Regions from separate parts of the Mesorhizobium sp. URHB0026 genome, predicted to be linked through region 3. Evidence: predicted binding sites of a transcription regulator. Region 3 holds the regulator's gene; each other region holds the start of a gene.
The links. The regulator LexA, encoded in region 3, represses DNA repair genes until DNA is damaged. The targets are predictions, from matches to a motif close to TGTTCNNNNTGTGTTCNG.
Positions count from the first base shown of each region.

Region 1: a site for LexA is predicted at 2,759-2,776, ahead of ACVWWD_RS19140 (helicase-related protein). Genes of this name have one in related genera too.
Region 2: a site for LexA is predicted at 4,138-4,155, ahead of ACVWWD_RS07230 (ImuA family protein). Genes of this name have one in related genera too.

Region 1 is NZ_JBSSCN010000001.1:3,929,970-3,935,854, forward strand. Features, by position in the region: gene ACVWWD_RS19135 (DUF262 domain-containing protein) at 470-2,371, shown strand; gene ACVWWD_RS19140 (helicase-related protein) at 3,013-5,885, shown strand, end outside.
Region 2 is NZ_JBSSCN010000001.1:1,429,370-1,435,254, forward strand. Features, by position in the region: gene ACVWWD_RS07220 (error-prone DNA polymerase) at 1-1,654, opposite strand, end outside; gene ACVWWD_RS07225 (DUF6504 family protein) at 1,651-3,129, opposite strand; gene ACVWWD_RS07230 (ImuA family protein) at 3,071-4,114, opposite strand; gene ACVWWD_RS07235 (metallopeptidase family protein) at 4,292-4,714, shown strand; gene ACVWWD_RS07240 (DUF1737 domain-containing protein) at 4,731-4,937, opposite strand; gene ACVWWD_RS07245 (HpcH/HpaI aldolase/citrate lyase family protein) at 4,975-5,862, opposite strand.
Region 3 is NZ_JBSSCN010000001.1:4,404,395-4,410,279, reverse strand. Features, by position in the region: partial or broken gene ACVWWD_RS21720 (ComEC/Rec2 family competence protein) at 1-2,012, shown strand, start outside; gene lexA (transcriptional repressor LexA) at 2,006-2,749, opposite strand; gene ACVWWD_RS21710 (GntR family transcriptional regulator) at 3,150-3,920, opposite strand; gene ACVWWD_RS21705 (ABC transporter substrate-binding protein) at 4,070-5,056, shown strand; gene ACVWWD_RS21700 (ABC transporter ATP-binding protein) at 5,115-5,885, shown strand, end outside.

The sequences.
Region 1 (5,885 bases), 470 kb from region 3:
ACTATTCGCGCTGGGGCAAGTGACGAGGTTCCTTAACCTTCATCGCTAACAGTGGCAAAAGGCTTAGCGAAGTAGCGCTAAGGGGTTTAAGGTTGCCGACGTCGCGATAGTCGAATCAGACTATTATTTGAATCGGTGTACGATCGTGGGCTTGGGAAATGACGAGTTATACACACATATTATTGCAAATATTTTACGGCTGTCAGCCATGGACCTAGCTGCTGGTGCCAGCGCGCTGGTGGCAGCCAATGCACATGCGGCGTGGCCAGTGCGCCTGGAGCAGGCCTGAAAACTTAACAACAAACGGTGCCCTGCAGAATTGGAGATGCCAGGCTAGGCTGATCGTCGACTTCGGATTAACGCAGGAAGAAATCAAGAAATTGCGGGTCGAGACGAAGATCTCAGAGCAACCATATCTGGACTGGGTGTTCAGAACACCGGCACAAAAATATTCACACAGAGGGGGAAAATGCGACCTTTTACGCGAACGATTATAGAGCTTTTCGATGGGAAGAGACGTTACCTGATCCCGCTGTATCAGAGGCAGTATGCTTGGAAGACCACACCGCAACTGGAGCTGCTTTGGGACGACATTCAGCGAGCTGCTGCAAAGCTTGAGGCCCAGGGCATGGTAGCCGCCCCCCATTTCATGGGGGCCATCGTCATTTCGCAAGTAAAAACGTTCGGCAAGCAGGTGCAGGCATTTGAAGTGATTGATGGCCAGCAGCGCCTCACGACCTTCCAGTTGCTCCTGACCGCACTGAGGGACGTGGCAATCGTGCACTCTCCCGAATATGCCGACGAGGTAGGCAAATACATATTCAACGACGGGGTGATGGAGCAGCCGGAAGTCGAGCGCTTCAAGCTATGGCCTTCACTCACGGACCGCGCATCGTTCATCGGCGTGGTCGACCCTCAAGACAAGTCCGAGGCCGCAACCTTCCGTTTGGATGACGAGCAGGGAGTGGTTCGCCCGTCGGCGGCAGCATATGCCTTCTTCAAAGATCGTATCGAGAAACACGTTCGACCGGATGGAGAATACGAACCCTTCCGCATGGAGAAGCTGTTCGAGGCTTTGCGTGTCGGGTTGGCGGCAGTATCCATTGAACTCGAAGGCGGAGATGACGCTCAGACGATCTTCGAAACTCTCAACAGCCGTGGAGTCGATCTCACCGCCGGTGATCTGATGCGCAACTTCATCTTTCAGCGGGCGAAAGGGTTGGGGCAGACCAAGGGTTCCCTGAACGTAGATCGCCTATACCAGAAGTACTGGCGACCGCTCGATGGGTGGTTCTGGAAAGAAGGAGATACGCGCGGCCGCCAGACAAAGTCCCGCCTGGATTGGCTACTTGTCGACCACCTTACCATGAAGAAAGCAGAGACCGTTTCGGTCGACGACCTCTTCGAGTCCTATCGCAGATGGATTTTGGACCAGACACCGTTTACCGCCGTAGAAGCCGAGTTAGAATCAATCGCCGCCAGCGCGGCGGTTCATCGACGGCTAACAGATCAATCGACAGACGACCCGTTGGGAAGCTTCGGGCGCTTTGCCAAGGCTTTCGACGTGTCGACGGCCATGCCGCTCGTCCTCTATTTGGCGAGCGAAAGCGGCTTAAGCGAAGGTGAATTGCCCGATGCTCTCCGACTGATCGAGTCCTACATCATCAGGCGAGATATCTGCGGTCTCTCTACCGCCAACTACAACAGGTTCTTTGTTGATATGGTCGCCAAACTTCGGACGGGGGGCCAGGTGTCGGTCGCGCGAGTTCATAAGTTGCTGTCTGCAAGCCAAGCAGACGCAATGCGATTTCCGACAGACAACGAATGGAAGTCGCAATGGCACGGTCGCGACCAGTACAAAGGGAGCCGTCAGCCGCGTCTGCGATATTTGTTTGAGGCTCTCGAACACCAGAAACGGACGGCTCACAGCGAAGTGGTTACCATCCGGAGCGATCTGACGCTCGAACACATTATGCCGCAAAAGTGGCGCGAGAATTGGCCTGTTCCGGGTTTCGGTCATATCCCGGAGGGGGAAGTGGACATTGACCACGTGGCGCGAGAAGTCGAGCGTGACAAGGTCATCAACAAACTCGGAAACCTCACGCTACTCACCCACAAGCTGAACGCTCAAGTGTCAAACGGGTCGTTCTCGACCAAGATGCCTGCCGTGAAGGCGCACACAGCCCTGGCGCTAAATCGCGACCTTCATCAGTATGACGGGTGGGATGAAAAGACGATTGCTCACCGCGGAACGGCGCTTTTCGACACAGCGTGTGCGATATGGTCTGGTCCGTTAAAGGCCGAGCAGAACAACCAAAACGCAGGGGTTGAGGACGTCCCCTCGAAAGAGCAGGCCGACGCCGCCGAGTAGGTCGGGCGCAACATCGTCGCGGATAAGCGCGGGCGGAAGTCAGCCCGCTGCTTGTTGCCGGTCTCCGTTACCTCCAATGCGGCCTTCCGCAACGCCATTCGGGGCGCAGGTCAAAATTTGTGGTCGATTTTGCACCCTTCGATGATGTTGACCGGTATAGATGGCTGCCGTGCCGCTACAGTATCGGAATACGCGTGCGGTCATATGGTTAGGACTAAAGGCGGAGCTTCCACCGAAGCGCCGCGCAGCAAACAGATGAAAGCATGAGAATCATTGACAACACGTCCAGCCTGTTCGGCGATGACCTCAAGGGGACGGTTAATCGGGGATCGAGGCTGAAAATCGCAGCTTCATGTTTCTCGATTTACGCTTTTGAGGCTCTGAAGTCAGAACTTTTAAAGATCGAGAGCCTCCAATTCATTTTTACCGCCCCGACTTTCGTTCCAACCGAAGTGGCCGACCACCTGCGCAAGGAACGGCGAGAGTTCTTCATCCCGAAAGCGCGGCGGGAGAGCGGCCTTTACGGAACGGAGTTTGAAATCCAGCTCCGCAACAAGCTGACGCAAAGGGCGGTGGCGCGCGAATGCGCCGACTGGATTCGAAAAAAGGCCAGGTTCCGTTCGAACACCACGAAAGCCCCGATGCAGCAGTTCCTACATGTGGCGGGCGATGACGGCGGAATTGCCTACATGCCGATCAGCGGCTTTACGGCCGTCGATCTCGGCTATCAGAAAGGCGATGCCGTCTCGAATTTCGTGACGCGGTTCGACGACCCGAACCACACGCAGATGTACCTCCAGCTGTTCGACCAAATCTGGTCCGACCCGGAGAAGCTGAACGATGTCACGGCCGCGATCTGCGACCACATCGAGTCCGTCTATCAGGAGAATTCGCCGGAGCGCATCTACTTCCTGATGCTGTACAACATCTTCCAGGACTTCCTTGAGGATATCGACGAGGACGTCCTGCCGAACGACCTCACCGGCTATCGTGACAGCGTCGTCTGGAACAAGCTCTTCAACTATCAGAAGGACGCGGCCACCGGCATCATCAACAAGCTCGAAACCTATAACGGCTGCATCCTCGCCGACAGTGTCGGCCTGGGGAAGACGTTTACTGCGTTGGCCGTTGTCAAATATTACGAGTTGCGCAATCGGGCCGTCCTGGTGCTCTGCCCGAAAAAGCTCGCGGACAACTGGCGGAACTACAACGCCAACCTGACGACCAACATCTTCGCCAAGGATCGGTTCAACTACGATGTCCTATGCCACACCGACCTGTCGCGAACGTCGGGCGAGTCCTTCGGCATTCCGCTCAATCGCATAAACTGGGGGAATTACGACCTCGTCGTCATCGACGAGTCGCACAATTTTCGGAATAATGATGTCTTCAAGGATCGGGAGACGCGCTACCAGAAGCTGATGAACAAGGTCCTCCGCGCAGGCGTGAAGACCAAGGTTCTGATGCTCTCGGCAACGCCGGTGAACAACCGCTTCACCGACCTGCGCAACCAGCTCGCGCTCGCCTATGAAGGGCAGTCGGATGCCCTCAGCCAGAACCTGAAGACGCAAACCAGCGTCGAGGAAATTTTCCGCCGCGCGCAGAAAGCCTTCAATGCCTGGACGCTATTGCCGCCGGACGAGCGAACCGCAGCCTCGATCCTGAAGGCGCTGGATTTCGATTTCTTCGAGCTTCTCGACGCCGTAACGATCGCCCGGTCGCGAAAGCACATCGAGACCTTCTACGACACGAAGGATATCGGCAAGTTTCCGCAGCGCCGGAAGCCGCTGTCCTTCCATTGCCCGATTACGCAGCGGGTGGACGTTATGGGCCTGAACGACATCTTCACCCAACTCTCGTTGCTGAAGCTCGCGGTTTATGCCCCCATCAGTTACATCCTTCCGAGCCGGCTCCGGAGATACGAGGAGATTTACGACACCCAGGTGGAGGGTGGCCGGGGCAAGCTTCGGCAGGCCGATCGCGAGCGCAGCCTTCAGGCGCTGATGACCACCAACCTGCTCAAGCGCCTCGAAAGCTCCGTCGAAGCGTTCCGTCTCACCCTGCGCTCGCTCAGCGGGAACATCGCGCGGGCCTTGGATGCCATTCGCGATTTCGAGCGGTCAGGCGGCACGCAGAGTGTGAGCGATTTTCTGGCTGACGAGGAATTGCTCGACGATGAAGATGATGATTTGGCCGGACTGGGCGACTTCACCGTCGGCAAGAAGGTACAGATCAGCCTTGCCGACATGGATCTTCAGTCGTGGAAGCACGATCTCGAGGCCGATCTCGTGCTCATCGAGGACCTGACCGCCTCGATGGACAAGGTCGAACCGGACGACGACGCCAAGCTCCAGCATCTCATGGAGGTGCTCCGGCAGAAGGTCAGCGAGCCCCTCAACCCGGGCAACAGGAAGGTCCTGATCTTCACGGCCTTCGCCGACACGGCGAATTATCTCTATGCCAACCTGGCGCCGTTCGCGCAGCAGTTGGGGTTGCAGACCGGCAAGGTGACGGGCTCGGGTGCGCCGAAAACCACGCTGCGGAAGAGTTATGATTATCAGGGGGTGCTCACGCTCTTTTCGCCGCGATCCAAGGAGAAGGCGATCGTCCTGCCCGACGAGCCGGGCGAGCTGGATATCCTGATCGGCACGGACTGCATCTCCGAAGGCCAGAACCTTCAGGACTGCGATTTCCTCGTCAATTATGACATCCACTGGAACCCAGTGCGTATCATCCAGCGCTTCGGCCGGATCGACCGCATCGGCTCGCAGAACGCCCAGATCCAGCTGGTCAACTATTGGCCTGACATCTCGCTCGATGAGTATATCAACCTCAAGGAACGGGTCGAGAATCGCATGGTGATCGCCGACGTCAGCGCCACCGGCGATGACAATGTCCTCACCGCCAAGAGCAGCGATATCGCCTATCGCAAGGACCAGCTGAAGCGGCTACAGGAAGAGGTCATCGAGCTGGAGGACGTGAAGACCGGTATCTCGATCACGGATCTCGGCCTCAACGATTTCCGGATGGACCTGCTCAATTACGTCAAGGAGCACGGTGAGCTCGATAACCTGCCGAACGGCATGCATGCCGTCGTTCCCGCACAGCCCGAACTGGGGCTTCGGCCCGGCGCGATCTTCGCGCTCAAGAACATCTACGACAGCGTCAACATCAACCAGCAGAACCGGCTGCACCCCTATTATCTGGTCTATATCGGCAACGACGGCGAGATCGTCGCAGACCACACCGAGGTGAAGCGCCTGCTCGACCTCGTCCGCTCAAGCTGCAAGGGCCGGCCCGAGCCGAGCCAGGAGGTGTGCCGCACCTTCAATGAGCGCACGCAGGACGGTCGGAAGATGGATCGCTACTCCGAGCTGCTGAGCAGCGCCATCCGCTCGATGATCGAGGTGAAGGAAGAGAAGGATATCGACAGCCTGTTCAGCGGCGGCCGCACCACGGCGCTGGTGCATAGCATCGCGGGGCTGAACGACTTCGAGCTGATCGCCTTTGTCGT
Region 2 (5,885 bases), 3.0 Mb from region 3:
CGAGCAAGGTGAAAGCGCGCTGGAGGCAGGTCAGCATGCCGAGCGCCAGAATATCCACCTTGAGGATTTTCACCGAATCGAGATCGTCCTTGTCCCATTCGACCATCTTGCGCTCGTCCATCGCCGTCTTGACGATGGGGACGATCTCGTCGAGCCGGTCCTTGGTGATGACGAAGCCGCCGACATGCTGGGAAAGGTGGCGGGGAAAGCCCATGATCTCGTTGGCGCGTTCCATCACATGCCGTGACACCGGATCCCTGCTGTCGAGGCCGCCGGCCCTGGCTTCCTTCTCGCCGAGTTCCGAGGTCGACCAGCCCCAGATCGAGCCGGAGAGAGACGCCCTGACATCCTCCGAAAGGCCCATCGCTTTCGACACTTCGCGCAGCGCCGAGCGGCCGCGATAGCTGATGACGGCGGCGGCGAGCGCCGTGCGCTTGGAGCTGTATTTTGTATAGATGTACTGCATCACCTCTTCGCGCCGTTCATGCTCGAAGTCGACGTCGATATCCGGCGGCTCGTTGCGTTCCTCGGAAATGAAACGCTCGAACAGCGTGTCGATCTTGTCCGGCCCGACCTCGGTAATGCCAATGCAGAAGCAGATGATCGAATTGGCCGCGGAGCCGCGGCCCTGGCAGAGAATGCCTTCGCCTCGGGCGAATTTGATGATGTCATGGACGGTCAGGAAATAACGGGCGTAATTCAGCCGCTCGATCAGGACGAGCTCTTCCTGGATTCGTTTTATCACGCTGGCGGGGATACCGCCGGGAAAGCGCCGGGCTGCACCTTCCCGAGCCAGCCGCTCCAGCTCCGCCTGCGGCCCGAGACCCGATTCCGTCGGCTCGTCGGGATAATTGTACTGAAGGTCGCCGAGCGAGAAGGTCAGCTCTTCGCCGAAACGCAGCGTCTCCGCCAGCGCTTGCGGATACCGGCGGAACAGGCGCGCCATTTCCTGCGGCGGCTTCAGATGGCGTTCGGCATTGGCGGATAGCTCCAGCCCCACCTCGGCGACCGGAACATTGAGGCGGATCGCGGTCAGCACATCCTGCAGCGGGCGCCGTTCGGCCGTGTGGTAGAGCACATCGTTGGTCGCCATCAGCGGGATGCCGCTGCTCTCGGCGAACGCCGCCGCCTGCTCGATCCGGAAGCGATCATGGCCGGCATAACAGGGTGAGACGCCGAGCCGCGGGGCCCTGCCGAAGCGATCCTTGAGTTCACGGAGCAAAGCCAGACTGTCTTGCGCGCCGGCCGCCAGATCGGGCAGGACCGCCAGCGACATCCGGTCCCCCCATTCGAGCAGGTCGTCGCGCCGGAGCAGGGTGGCGCCCTTTTCGGTCTCGTCACGCAGATTGGCCTGGGTGAGCATGCGGCACAGATGGCCCCAGCCCGCGCGGTCCCTGGGATAGGCGAGAATGTCCGGCGTGCCGTCGCCAAAAACCAGCCGGCAGCCGGGATGGTAGGCAAGCTTTTCGACCTTGGCCTGCTGCCAGGCGCGCACCACGCCGGCGACGCTATTGCGGTCGGCGAGCCCGATCGCGGAGAAGCCCATGAGCTTGGCCGCGACCACCAGCTCCTCGGGCTTGGAGGCGCCCCGCAGGAAGGAGAAATTCGACTGGATGCCGAACTCGGCATAGGGGATGACGGTCAGCGCGTTCATGCGAAGACCCCATGCATGAACCAGCGCGGCGGGATCTGCGAGACGCCGCCGTAAAGGCCTTGCCGGTACAGCCAGTAGCGGCGGCCACCGGCATCCTCGATGCGGAAATAGTCGCGTGTCGATGCCGCCGCATCGCCCGGCGCCTCGCGCCACCATTCGGCGGCGATGCGCTCCGGACCTTCGGCGCGCGTCACACGATAAAGCGCGCGGCGCCAGCGGAAATGCAGCGGCGGTCCCTCCGGCATTTCGGTGGCCGGCACCTCGATGGGCTCGGGCGAACGGAACAGCCGGATCGGTCGTTCCGGCGGGAAGATGGTCATCGGCGCCTGCATCCTGTCCGGCTTCTTGGGTGGCGTGGTCCGGCGCGGGGCTTCGGTGAAGGGAATGATGGCGACGGCGCGTTCCGGCAGATGGCTTTCCACGGGAACCGGCTGCAGAACCGCGCCCTCACCGAGGCGGGCGCGGATACGGTCGGCGAACAAGGCGATGTCGGCGCCGTCATCGGCCGCTTCGCCGGTCAGATCGGCCTGCTGCATGTCGAAAGCGGCAACGGCCAGCACCGAGAGGCGCACCAGGTCGAAGCCATATCCGGCATCGATATGCTGCTCGAGTGCCGCCAGCCTTTCATGGAACAATTTCCGGACCAGCAAGGGTTCGCGCATCGGCCGCGAGGTGCCGAGCGCGATGCGGCTGACGGCGCCGTCGACGCGAAAAAGCAGCAGCGCCAGGCTCCTTGCGCCTTCGCCGCGGCGTTCGAGGTCGGTCTTCAAGGTCGTCGCCAGCATGCCCACCAGCCGTTCTATTTCCTCCGTCAGCGTGACGGGCTCGGCGAGATGACGTTCGACCGAAAGCGACGCGACGGGAAGACGCGGTGAGATCGCCTCGTCGAGACGGCCAAGCGCCTGGTCGAGGCGCTGGAGCAGCAGGGCGCCGAACCGGCGGGCGAGCGGCGCGCGCGGTGCGGCCATGACGGCGCCCGCCGTGCGCAGCCCCACACTTTCCAGGCTGGTACGGGTTTCCGGCGCTATGCGAAGGGCGGCCAGCGGCAAGGGGGCAAGCAAGGCTTCCTCCTCGCCTGATGGAACGATGCGGTCGCCGCAAAACCGGGCCGCCGCCCAGGCCGCTCCGGGCGTGCCGGCAAGCCCGCCGCGGACGTCGAAACCCTGCTGGAAGAAGCGCGACAGGATTTCGTCCAGCATGGCGCGTTCGCCGCCGAACAGATGGGTGCAGCCGGTGACGTCGAGGAACAGGCCGTCGATGCCGTCCAGCGCCACCAGCGGCGTGTAGCGGTCGCACCAGTCGGCGAGGCCCTCGAGCAGGCGCCGGTCGGCCTCCGGATCGGCTTCGACGATGTCGATCGACGGATGCATGGCGCGCGCATCGGCAATCCCCATGTCGCGCTTCAGGTGCAGCGCCTCAGCCCGCGCGTCGAGGGCCGAGATGCGCTGCGCGTTGCCCTGGCGATGGCTGATCACGAGCGGTGGGTGAGATAGCTGCGGATGATCCGACGGCCGGGAACGCCAGGATTTCCCCAGACGCTGCCGCAGGATCCTTTCTGTCGCGAGATAGGGAAACCATAGGGACAGGATTCTCTGCCCATTCGTTGCTCGCCCTGCGCCTTTCCTCGCCCCTTCTTTCATCGAATTTGCGTTCATCGGGGTTCCACTCCAGTGTGAATTGTCCAGGCAGGGCCGTGCGGCTCTTGCCGATGCTGATGGTGAAGGCCGGGTGGCCGATCGAGCCGGCGAGCGGCCCGGCGACTGTTTCGCGCGGCACGGCCGGCGCCGACGCGACAATCAGACGAACAGGCGCCGCCGTCGGTTCGGGCTCGGCCGCTTGCCGCAGCAGGAACACCGGCCGGCCGGCACCTTGCGCCCGCGCATGCAGGCGGCGTGTCGCGGTCAGGTCCAGCCGCTGCGGATTGCCGCGGATCTCCAGGATGACGGCGGCAAGCGCGGTCATCCGGGCCGCCTCCTCGGCGATCCACAGCGCATCGACAAGCCGGGGCGCCTCGGAAAACAGCAATTGCCCGGGCTCGATGCCGAACGAGGCATGCAGCCCCCTGGCATAGGGAAAGCCGGCCTCGTGGAAAATTTCCGATGTCCCGATCCACAGGATGGGCAGCCCCTGCGCCTGGTTGAGGATCAGGCTGACCATCGACAGGGCGAAACCGGCGACGGCTCCTGCATCGCGGGTTTCCAGGCCATGGATTTCGGTCAGGGCGGCTTTCGGCAGGCCGCCGCTGAGCGCGGCATCGAGCCGCTCGATGCCAATGGGCAGGAAAGCATCCGGCAAGGCCGCGGCAAGGCCGCGCCGGACGATCGTCAGATCGCTGCCGGCGTCAGCATCAAGGGGCGCGCCAGCCGGTGCCTGCAGGCGCTCGGGCAGTGTTCCCTCGATCTTCGCGATCTGGCGGCGCAGGGCAAAAACAGTCTCCCGCGCCACGGCGGTCATCGCCATGACGGTCAGCTTTCACTCACAATTGTTCCTGTTATGTTCCTATAGATTCCAGAGGGGATCGGAAGAGTCAAGCAGAGTCATCAAGGAATTTATTCCTCTTCCTGCGCGACACCGGCGTACAGGCGTCATTTGCCTCGACCAGCGCGAACGCCTATATCCGGGATCAAAGGACAAAGCATGGCCCGCATCTACAAGACCCGCACCTGGCATGGTGAACTTGCGCCCTCGATGGAGGAATTGGAGTTCCTGGCCCTGGAGGCCTATGCCCACCTGCCGGAGGATTTTCGCAAGCTGACCGGCGAGATCGTCATCCAGATCGCTGAGTTCCCGACCGACGAGATCATGGACGACCTGTCGCTGGAAACGCCGTTCGACCTGCTCGGCCTGTTCGAGGGGCGCGGCATCGCCGAACGCTGGAACCCGCAAACAGGCGAAGGCCCGAACCGCATCACGCTCTACCGCCGCGCCATGCTCGACTACTGGGCCGAAAACGAGGAAACGCTGGGCGACATCGTCACCCACGTGCTGATCCACGAGATCGGCCACCATTTCGGCCTGTCGGACGATGATATGGAGAAGATCGAAGAGGCGGCGGAGTAGCTCTCGGCGTTTTCCCCTACCAGTCGCTGAGCTTCGTATCCGGTCCGTATTCCTGGCCATCGACATCCTTCACCACGGCCTGGCCGCAGCGCATGGTCTTGGTCTTCTTGTCGTAGGCGTAGGTCGGCGAGCCGAACAGGTGCCAGCCCTTGTTCAGCGCCGCCGCCACCTTATGGCAGAAGCTGGCGTCGTCCGGGGCGGTGAGAAAGCGGTAGAGTTTCATCGTCCAATTCCTGTCATGTATCCCAAATCGGCGAATATCATGCGCCGATGGCGGCCGCTTTCGCCAGAAGTTTTTCGGCCTGCGCCAAGTGCAACCGCTCGACCATCCTGCCATTCAGCGCGATGACGCCCTTGCCGCTGTTTTGAGCAAGCGCGAAGGCATCCTTCACCGCGCGCGCCTCGGCCAGCGCCTGCGCCGACGGAGCGAAGGCACGGTTGGCGGCCTCGATCTGCGATGGATGGATCAGCGTCTTGCCGTCAAAGCCCATGGCGGCGGCCTGCGTGCACTCACGCGCGAACGCGTCCGGGTCGCGAAAATCGTTGAACACGCCATCGAGCATGTCGATCCCGCCGGCGCGTGCCGCCAGCAGCATCTGCATCAGCCATGGCAGAAGATAGGCGCGATCCGGCGTCGCCAGCACGCCGGTATCCTTGACCAGGTCATTTGTTCCGGCGATGAAACAATCCAGGCGCGAGGCGGGGTCGCGGCCGAGTTCGGCAATGGCGCCGATGTTGAGCATGGCCTTGGGTGTCTCGATCATCGCCCATAGTTTCACGCTGTCCGGGGCAAAATTATCGTCCAGCACATCGCCGACTTCGAGCACGTCACGCGGCGTGTCGACCTTTGGCAGCAGGATGCCGTCCGGCTCCGCCTTGGCCACGGCCGCAAGATCGTCAGTGCCCCATTCGCTGGACAGCGCATTGACGCGCACCACCATCTCGCAGCGCCGGCCATTGGCATCAGGGCGGTTGGCGAAAATGCCGGTCAGTTTTTCGCGCGCGGCGATCTTGTCGGCGGGGGCGACGGCATCCTCGAGGTCGATGATGACCGCGTCGCAAGCAAGCTGCGCGATCTTGGCCAGCGCCTTGTCGTTGGAGGCCGGGACATAGAGCACGGAGCGGCGCGGGCGGTAGGTTTCGGTCATGCCAGATCTATGCCGTGTGTGGT
Region 3 (5,885 bases):
CTGTTGTGCGCGCTGGGCTTACTCGCGGCGAAGGTCGAAACATGGCGAGCCGGAACCCGTATGCTGGGTTCGGAAATCTCCACGCAATTGACCGGCCGCGTGGTCTCGCTCGAAGAGATGGAGAGCGGCCGCATCCGGCTGACCATGGACGTGATTTCGACCGCCCGGCCGAAACTGCGCTATGCGCCGGAAAGGGTCCGGCTTTCCGCACGCAAGATACCGCCGGGAATGACCGCCGGCTCGCTCATCACAGGCTACGCCAAACTGTTGCCGCCGACCGGCCCGGTCCGGCCGGACAGCTACGACTTCTCTTTCGACAGTTATTTCGCCGGCATCGGCGGCAGCGGCTTCTTTCTCGGCAATCCGACGGTTGTTTCCGCCGCTGACGGTGAGATGCCGCTATCGGCTCGCCTTTTCTCAGGCATTGAAAATGCCCGCGAAGCCATCGCCGACCACATCAGGGGCAGCGTCGGCGGCGCTGAAGGCGAGATCGCGGCGGCGCTGATCGTCGGCGTGCGCGCCGGCATACCCGATGAAATCAATGAAGCGATGCGGCGTACCGGCATCTATCACATCATCTCTATTTCGGGACTGCATATGGCGCTTGTGGCCGGCACCATCATGGGTCTGCTGCGTGGTGCCTTCGCACTGTTACCAGACTTTTCCGCGCGCCGGCCGGTGAAGAAATACGCCGCCGCCGCCGCACTGTTCTCGATCGCCGCCTATCTCATGATTTCCGGTGTCGTCGTTGCGGCCGAACGCAGCTTCATCATGTTGGCGGTGATGCTGATTGCCGTCTTCTTCGATCGCGCTGCGCTGACCATGCGCAATCTGGCGATCTCGGCGATCGCCGTCATCCTGGTCTCGCCGCACGAGGTCGTCGGCCCAAGCTTTCAGATGTCGTTCGCCGCGACCGCGGCCCTGGTTGGCGCTTATGCCGGCTGGGCCGATCACCGTGCGGGAAAGACCAGGCCACCGCCGCCAAAGCGATCCCTGCCCGGGCTCCTGACGCGAAAATTCCTGCTGGCGACAGGTGGATTGGCCATGACGTCCATTGTCGCCGGCAGCGCCACGGCACTGTTTGCCATCTGGCATTTCCAGCGGGTATCGCCCCTCAGCCTGTTCGCCAATCTGGCCGTGATGCCGATCGTGTCGGTCGTGATGTTCCTGGCCGTCGCTAGCGCGCTGCTGATGCCATTCGGACTGGATTGGCCGGCTCTCTACCTCATGGGCAAGGGCCTGACGGCGATGATCGCCGTGTCGGCGTGGATATCGGAGCGCTCTCCGGTCGACGGAGTCGGGCTGATTTCGCAGCAATCCGTGCTGCTGGTCACCGTCGCGCTGGTTATCGCGACGATGGCGACGACCTGGCTGCGGCTCGCGGCGCTGCCATTCGCGCTCGCCGGCCTGTTGACTGTGTCGCACACGCGCGCGCCCGATGTGCTGATCTCGGAAGATGCGCGGCTGGTCGCGCTGCCGATCGGCAATGGCGAACTGGCCGTCAACCGGGAACGTCCGAACGAATTCGCAACCGACAACTGGAAGCGCGCTCTGATCTCCGAAACAATCGTCAAACCGGAAATGTTCGACAAGACAGACGGGCAATTCGACGTTGCCAGTCCCGCCGACCTGCCGCCGGGATCGCCCTTCTACTGCCGCGAAGGCCTGTGCCTTGTAGGCACCCTTCCGGCGCGATCATTGCTTATGTCGAGGACCGCAAGACCACCTGGAAAGCCTGTGCTTTCGCTGACCTGATCATCGTGAACGACGCGACCGCCTATGACGCCTGCCAAAATCCACTGGTTCTCGTCGTCACCAAACGGCAGCTCGCCCGCAAGGGAAGCGCTGCCGTCTTCTTCAATCCCCAGTCGGCCACGACCCGGGCCGGGATCGAATTCGCCGTCGACGGACCATACCGACCCTGGCACGAACAGCGAAAATTCTCACGCGAGGCGAGGGGGCTGCCGCCGTACAAAAAACCCGACAAGCCCGATGGAAAGCCGGCTCAGTAGCGCCTGATCAACCCGACCAGCTTGCCTTGTACCTTGACCCTGTCCGGCCCGAAAATGCGTGTTTCGTAGGCTGGATTGGCGGCCTCGAGCGCGATCGAAGCGCCTTTGCGGCGGAACCGCTTCAGCGTCGCTTCCTCCTCGTCGACCAGTGCCACGATAATTTCGCCCGGGCTTGCCGTGTCGGCATTGCGGATAATGACCGTGTCCCCATCGAAGATACCAGCCTCGATCATCGAGTCGCCCTTGACCTCCAGCGCATAGTGCTCGCCGCCCATGATCATGTCCGGCGGCACCGAGATCGAATGCGTCTGATGCTGGATTGCATCGATCGGCACACCGGCGGCGATACGGCCCATGACCGGGATGGATACGGCTGAAACCGCATCGTCGTCGTTGCCGGCCGCGGGCAGGCGCGAAGGCGCAGCGGCCGGCCTGATCTGGCGTCCGAGACTGCCTTGGCCAAGGCTGCCTTGGATGACACTTGGCGAGAACTTCTTTGCCGCATTGAGGCCCGGCGCGATCGAGTCCGGCAGCCGCAGCACTTCCAGCGCGCGCGCCCGATTGGGTAGCCGGCGAATGAAGCCGCGCTCCTCCAGCGCCGTGATCAGGCGATGGATCCCCGACTTGGAGGCAAGATCGAGTGCTTCCTTCATCTCGTCGAAGGAAGGCGGTATCCCGCTTTCCTTGAGCCGTTCGTGGATGAACATCAACAGTTCATGTTGCTTGCGCGTCAGCATGGCGGCCCCCAAGACATTGAACGAAAGGTTGAACCAGAATCGAAAAAACAAACCCAGAACAAACACTATCTGTTCCAGTTGTGTTCTGCAACCGTTTAAAGTTTAATGAATTTGTTAAGGGGGTCTGAAGTTTTTTGCCCCCGACGGCGTCAGCAACCGGTCCTTTCCGCGATCGGCAGGCACATTGAAATCGTTTGGTTAATGGCCTGTGGCCTATCCGCCGATGGAGCTGGCATCAGCCATCTGGAAGGCTTCTTCCAGGGGTACCGTATATTTCAGGGAGTCGCGGAACGAAACGAAACCAAAATGCCAACCATTGGTAGCTCCGGGCGGCCATGGACCCGGGCGTTCGGCGCACTCCGGCCAGCGCGTGCGAATAGACGTCGCGGAAGCGCTGAAGTTATCCCGACCCCTTCAAGCTGCCGGCGCGGGCGGCGTATCTGGTCGCGCCGCTGTCTTCGCTATGAACATAGACGTGCAGTGTGTAGCCGATATGCGCCGTCATCAGCGCCTTGGCCCGTTCGACGTCACGATCGAGTGCCGCTTCCATGATCGCGGTATGGTGTTCGATCGCGATCGCTTCGCGCAACGCCTCCATTGCCTGTTCATAGCCGTCCTTGAGGCCGGCCGCGGCCCGCAATGTCGGCGCCAGACCAAGAAAGCGATGATGCCGGCGCAACTGATCCGAGATTGTCGAGCGGAACCGCAACAGCCAGTCGCATGTGGCGGCGCTCAGCAGCGCCGCATGGAAAGCCTCGTGGTTCTCATCCCATCTGTCGACGGCCGTGTCGGAGGGATCGTCGACCGCCGTCTTGCAACGCGAGAGCCGGTAGTGGGCAGTGACTACGGCATCCTCCCACTCCCTGCCGCCTTTTTCCATCGATTCGAGGAACAGGGGTATCTCGACCACCATTCTGGCGCGTGCCAGATCCTCCAGCTCGGCCCGCGACACCGGAGCCACGGCAAAACCACGATTGCTGATGGCGGTGACCAAGCGTTCGGCCTCGAGCCGCGACAGGGCTTCGCGCAACGGTGTCCAACCGACGCCATATGTGCCGCGCAGCGCACTCAGTTTGAGCGGGGCGCCGGGCATGAGGCGCGTGGTCAGGATGTCGCGCCGCAACAGCTGATAGGCGGCTTCCGTTTTTGTGGAACTCGTCTCATCCCGCATCGTGATCAATCCGTCGTCTGGCTAAAAGTATATATGATACTGGGTCACTACAACAATTATATATAATGTTTGACACAGACCGGCGGACTGACCATGATCGCGGAGCAGCCGCGTTTCCAAGCGGCCCTGATCAAATCTGGGAGGAAATGATGTTGAAGTCGAAATCCGCTTGGTTGTCGGGTTTGGCCCTGGCAGGCGCATTGATGGTCAGCGCCGGCAGTGCCGCGGCCGATCAGATCCGTATCGGCATTGCCAATTTCGGCGAGCACCCGCAATTGAACGCCGCCATAGCCGGCTTCAAGAAGGCGCTGACGGATAACGGCTTCGTCGAGGGCAAGGACGTCGTCTACACGGAGAGCCACACCAATTTCGATGCGTCGCTGGTGCCGCAGATGATCGCCAAGCTGCAGGCCGAGCAGCCCAAGCTGATCTACACCATCACCACGCCGGTCTCGCAGATCGCCAAGAAAGCGCTCGCGGGTTCCGGCATTCCGATCGTTTTTGCCGCGGTCACCGATCCGGTGGCGGCCAAGCTGGTGCCATCATGGGACGCCGGAGACGAAGGCATGACCGGCGCCAGCGATCTGCAGGACGTCGCCGCGGTGATGGCCTTCACCAAGAAGCTGCTGCCGAACGCCAAGCGCTTCGGCGTGCCTTATAATCCCGGTGAGGCCAATGACGTTGCCTTGGTCGAAAAGATCAAGGCGGCGGCACCGGCCGCCGGTTTCGAGGTGGTCGAGCTCGGCATCGACAACGTAAATGACATCCAGCAGCGTATCGCTTCGTTCGCCGGCAAGGCCGACGTGATCTACGGCCCGGCCTCGAACCTGATTCAGCCGGCGATCGCCGCTGTCTCAGCGGCCGCCCGCCAGGCCGGTATCCCGGTCGTCAACTCCGATGACAGCGCGGTCCGCAACGGCACCGTGCCGGCGAGCTTCGCGGTCAATTACACCCAGGTCGGCATCAACGCCGGCAACATCGCCGCCGAGATCCTCAAGGGCAAGGATCCCAAGACGATCGCGCCGTCGCGCCCGGCCTACAAGGACCACATGGCAACGATCTCGCGCAAGGCGATGGCCGCGTTCGGCGTCGAGATACCGGCTTCAATGGCCGATTGCGGCTGCATCGTCGACTAACATCGGAACTGCTGGGATGATGGCGTCGGCGCCATCATCCCGAGGTCACGGAGGAACGATGCTCGAGATACGATCCGCGCGCAAAGTGTTCTACAAGGGCCAGGCCGACGAGAAGGTCGCGCTGGACGGTCTCAGCCTGTCCTTGGCCACGGGAGAGTTCGGGGTCGTCATCGGCTCAAACGGGGCCGGCAAGAGCAGCATGCTCAACGCCATTTCTGGTGCTCTTGTGCTGGATTCCGGCAAGATCCTGATCAATGGCGCGGATGTGACAGGGATGCCGGTGCACAAGCGTGCCGAAAGATTGGCGCGCGTCTTCCAGGATCCGATGCGCGGCACCGCCGCCAGCATGACCGTGGCGGAGAACATGCTGCTGGCCGACCTGCGCAGTCAAAAACGCACGCTGCGGCAGGGGCTGAACGCCACACGGCTGGCGTCCTACAAGGAGCGCCTGTCGATATTGGGCCTCGGCCTTGAAAACCGTCTCGATACCCGTGTCGACCTGCTCTCGGGCGGGCAGCGGCAGTCGCTGTCGCTGATCATGGCTGTCGGAGGATCGCCGGATCTGCTGCTGCTCGACGAGCATACGGCAGCGCTCGATCCGCGCACGGCCGAGATCGTCATGCGCGCGACGGTGCGCGCCGTCAATGCGCTGAAGCTGACCACCCTGATGGTGACCCACAACATGCAACACGCCGTCGACCATGGCAGCCGGGTGATCATGCTCGATGCCGGCCGGGTGCTTCTGGAAGTCACAGGGCAGGAGAAGGCGAGGGTCACGGTTGTCGATCTGATCGGCCATTTCTCCGTCAAGACCGATCGCATGTTGCTG